2 regions of the Colwellia sp. M166 genome follow, and region 2 is predicted to be linked to the other one. Evidence: riboswitches for the same ligand, from Rfam matches in the RefSeq annotation. Region 2 holds a riboswitch; the other holds the start of a gene.
What was found. A riboswitch is a leader RNA that binds a small molecule or an ion and turns the genes downstream of it on or off. The one in region 2 is predicted to bind thiamine pyrophosphate.
Positions count from the first base shown of each region.

Region 1: another riboswitch for thiamine pyrophosphate. It lies ahead of FGD67_RS03170 (TonB-dependent receptor); the one in region 2 lies ahead of thiC (phosphomethylpyrimidine synthase ThiC).

Region 1 is NZ_CP040755.1:683,340-685,829, reverse strand. Features, by position in the region: gene FGD67_RS03180 (efflux RND transporter permease subunit) at 1-704, shown strand, start outside; gene FGD67_RS03175 (HIT domain-containing protein) at 820-1,188, shown strand; TPP riboswitch at 1,311-1,426, shown strand; gene FGD67_RS03170 (TonB-dependent receptor) at 1,565-2,490, shown strand, end outside.
Region 2 is NZ_CP040755.1:1,906,558-1,909,047, forward strand. Features, by position in the region: gene FGD67_RS08645 (mechanosensitive ion channel family protein) at 1-290, opposite strand, end outside; TPP riboswitch at 541-639, shown strand; gene thiC (phosphomethylpyrimidine synthase ThiC) at 733-2,490, shown strand, end outside.

The DNA.
Region 1 (2,490 bases), 1.2 Mb from region 2:
GTATTGATCGCTATCGAACTGTTAATGTCACGGCTGATATTGATAAAAACACTACTAATATGACGATACTAAATGCCGATCTTAAACAATTTCTAACAGAATTAATGAACAAATACCCTGGGGTGTCGTATAGCCTTGAAGGTGAAGCACGAGAACAAGCCGATTCTTTTAGTAGCCTTGCATGGGGTTTGGTATTTGTGTTTTTCATTATTTATTGTTTGTTGGCGATACCATTTAAATCTTATGTACAGCCACTTATCGTAATGTCAGTGATCCCGTTCGGCGCTATTGGCGCGATTGTTGGCCACTGGATCATGGGTATGGATTTAACCATTATGAGCTTATTGGGCTTAATGGCCTTAATAGGGGTGGTGGTTAATGACAGTTTAGTTTTAGTGGATTTTATTAATGCTAAAGTACGTTTAGGAGAGAAAGCACATGATGCGGTATTAATGGCAGCTCAATCACGTTTTCGGCCTGTTATGTTGACCTCATTAACCACCTTTATTGGTTTAATGCCACTATTGTTTGAAAAAGCGACACAAGCACAGTTTTTAATACCTATGGCGGTTTCACTGGGTTTTGGTATTATCTTCGCAACGTTTATCACCTTGATACTGGTGCCAGTAAATTACTTACTGGTTGAAGACATGAAAAGCTTAACTTCTCGTAGTAAAGAAAAGTTAGTTAATCAGTTAAGTTAGCCAATACGTAACTTAGTTTAAATAATATTACTCAAGCGGATGACATTTTACTTTGTCATTCGCTTCACAATCGTTAAACTATCAAGAAAATACAACCACAGCATAAGGCTAAATCATGGCTGATAATAAAGCGCCAGAAGAAACCATATTTTCCAAAATTATTCGCCAAGAAATTCCAGCTCCGTTACTTTTTCAAGATGAACTCGTGACAGCATTTCGTGATATTACTCCACAAGCAAAAAGTCACATTTTAATTGTCCCTAACAAACTTATACCAACGGTTAATGATATCGAGCCAGAAGATGAGTTAACTATTGGCCGAATGTTCACAGTTGCAAAAAAATTGGCAAAAGCAGAGGGCATAGCTGAAAATGGTTATCGTTTGATCATGAACTGTAACCAAGATGGCGGCCAAGAAATTTATCATATTCATATGCATTTAGTGGGTGGTCAACCGCTAGGGCGAATGTTAGCGCCTAAGTAAGCTTTAATTTAGCGTAGATAATTTAACGCTGACAGTAATTAAGTTAATGATAATCAAATCTAACTTATAGCGTAAAATTCAGCTTTTACACTGTACATTTAAATAAATATTGTTAGTATGCATATCGAACCAAGGGGTGCCTGGAAATCGTTAACGATTTTTAATGGCTGAGATGCGAAGCGAACCCTTAGAACCTGAACCGGATAGTACCGGCGTAGGAATGGTTACGCTAATCGCCTATCATTCTGTAAAATTACACTTTGCTGTTAGCATAGCTGCAAGCAATGATAATTCTACAGTTTGTTACTGAGCAGCTCTCTAACTTCCCACATGCCGGATCCCATAACATATTCTTAATCGAATTTATGAGATCATAATGAACATTTCTAAATCTTCTATATCGATAGCAATTACAACAGCTTTAATATCTTTATCGAGCGTAGCTCAAAGCAACTCAGTGGATGACATTGAACGCATAACAGTCACTTCTAGTTTTAATAACCAACCTTTAGCGCAAGCTCCAACCAGTGTGGCTATTATTGGTGAACAACAAATTAACGATCAAGCAATTCAACATTTTGAAGAATTAATTAATAGTGTTGCCAACTTAAACTTTTCTGGCGGAACTTCTCGTCCAAAATACTTACAAATCCGCGGTGTCGGGGAGCGTTCAGAATATCGTGGTGCGCCAAATTCATCTGTTGGTTTTATCGTTGATGATATTAACCTCTCCGGTTTGGGAATGGCTGCGTCAATGTACGACGTGCAGCAAGTTGAAGTCTTAAGAGGGCCACAAGGTGCTCGATATGGCGCCAACGCACTGGCGGGACTGATATATATCAAATCAAACGATCCTACTCAAACACCAGAGCATGGTTTTAAAGCCACAGCAGGTAATGACGATTTATTTAACCTAGCGGGTTATAGCGCTGGTGCCATTACTGACAAGCTGAGTTATCGAGTTTCAGTAGAGCAGCATCAACAAAATGGCTATCGAGATAACGTTTATCTTAATAAAGATGATACCAATGCAATTGATGAGTTCTCTGGTAAGTTTAAACTGCGTTACATTGCCAGTGATGATCTTAATATCGATTTTACCTATCTATTTGCTGATAACGACAATGGTTTTGATGCCTGGACACTCGATAATAATGGCTTTGATACCACTACTGACGATCCTGGTGTTGATAAACAAAAATCTCACGGTGCAGCGTTAAAGTTTAGTTATAACGGTTTATCTTTTGCTAGCTTTGATGCTATCACTAGTTACACCACGACTGAACATCAACACGGTTATGA
Region 2 (2,490 bases):
ATCACCACAATCAGCATTTTACTGGTGTTAGCTAAAAAGCGGCTTAAGGTGACATCAAGCTTATGTCGCTCACATAACTTCAACACAACGTTGGCGATTTTACCGGCAAACATGTAGCCAATAATGAAAATTATAAAGGCACCAATTAATTGGAAGCTGTAGTTAGTAAAAAACTCGACAATAATATTATAAATACGGCCAACTTGGTCCAGTTCATCTTTCAGTAACAGGGTGGGATCTAAAGTTCTAGTTATTTGCTCAGTGTTGCTAGCGGTGCTCGATTCGGCCATAAATTAATTCCATATAGTTTGCGTTGCTCTGTTGCGCTATATTACGACAATTTGGCGCCAAATTTATCATATAATTCACCGTTAACCGATAAAACAACGCTTTTTTAGGCTGTAACTTCTGGTGGAACATGCTCGCTTATCATGAGAATAAAATAGTCGCTTGTGAATTAATTTATTAAAAACCTTTGCTTAACCAACAAAATACACGTTAGAATCTAGCCACGTTTAATACCTAGACCGTATTAAACGTATTGACTTGTCGGAGTGCCAAAGGGCTGAGATCGCGAAAGCGGGATCCGTAGAACCTGATTAGATTAACATCTGCGAAGGGAACAAGTGAGTGACTCCAATAGCTATTGTTAAATATTGCTCTTGAACTTGCTCCTCGTTACTACCCCAATAAAGCTCCGCCTATTTTTTATATAATAAAAGGCGAGAGAACATGAGTTCATTATCAAGACGCGAACGTCGAAACCAAGCAACAGAATTTTTAACAAACGTTGCTGATCAATCATTCCCAAATTCTAAAAAAGTGTACGTACCGGGCAAGATACACGATATTCGTGTCGGTATGCGCGAAATATCTTTGTCTGATACCTTAGTCGGTGGCGACAAAAACACCCCTAACCACGAAAAAAATCCGCCTTTATGTGTTTATGATACTTCGGGGTTCTATACCGACGACACTGTCAACATTGATGTCCATAAAGGTATTCCACGGTTACGTGAACAATGGATAACATCACGCAACGATGTTGAATTTTTACCAGAAAAATCATCTTCCTACAGTCAGCAACGCTTAGCAGATGAAGGGCTTGACCACATTCGCTTTGAACACTTACCGAAAGTACGTAAAGCTAAAAAAGGTAAAAATGTCACGCAAATGCATTATGCTCGTCAAGGTATTATTACCCCTGAAATGGAATATATTGCTATTCGCGAGAATATCAAACGTCAAGAAGTGAAAGACGAAATACTGCTGCAACAGCACCCAGGGCAGTCATTTGGCGCTAGCATTCCTGAACAAATCACCGCAAAATTTGTCCGTGATGAAGTAGCAAGAGGTCGGGCAATAATACCGGTAAACATTAACCACCCTGAAGTTGAACCTATGATCATTGGGCGAAATTTTTTGATCAAAGTAAACGCTAATATTGGCAATTCAGCCGTTACCTCTTCTATTGAAGAAGAAGTTGAAAAGCTCGTTTGGTCAACCAAATGGGGCGCAGATACGGTCATGGATCTTTCGACCGGTCGCTATATTCATGAAACCCGTGAATGGATCATTCGCAACTCTCCGGTGCCGATTGGCACGGTACCAATTTATCAAGCCTTAGAAAAAGTTAACGGTGTCGCCGAAGATCTTACTTGGGAAATATTTCGCGATACCTTAATTGAGCAAGCAGAGCAAGGGGTTGATTACTTTACTATTCACGCCGGTGTTCTGCTGCGCTACGTACCAATGACCGCTAAACGGGTTACGGGTATTGTCTCTCGTGGTGGCTCAATTATGGCGAAGTGGTGTTTGGCCCATCATAAAGAAAACTTTCTCTATACGCATTTTGAAGACATTTGCGAAATATTAAAAACCTACGATGTCTCTTTTTCATTAGGCGATGGTTTGCGTCCGGGGTCGGTGGCTGATGCGAATGATGAAGCACAATTTTCTGAGTTACGCACTTTAGGTGAGTTAACAAAAATAGCTTGGCAGCATGAGGTACAAACCATTATTGAAGGCCCTGGTCATGTACCACTACACATGATCCAGAAGAACATGGCCGAGCAACTGAAGCATTGCGGGGAAGCACCTTTTTACACCTTAGGACCACTAACAACCGATATTGCACCTGGCTATGATCACATCACCTCAGGCATCGGTGCCGCTAATATTGGCTGGTATGGCTGCGCCATGCTTTGTTACGTCACCCCAAAAGAGCATTTAGGCTTACCTAATAAAGACGATGTTAAAGAAGGCTTAATGACCTATAAAATTGCTGCTCATGCTGGTGATTTAGCCAAAGGCCATCCCGGCGCACAAATTCGCGATAACGCCATGTCTAAAGCCCGTTTTGAGTTTCGCTGGTACGATCAATTCAATATCAGCTTAGATCCTGAAAAAGCACGCGCTTATCACGATGAAACCTTGCCACAAGAATCAGGCAAAGTTGCGCATTTTTGTTCAATGTGTGGCCCTAAATTT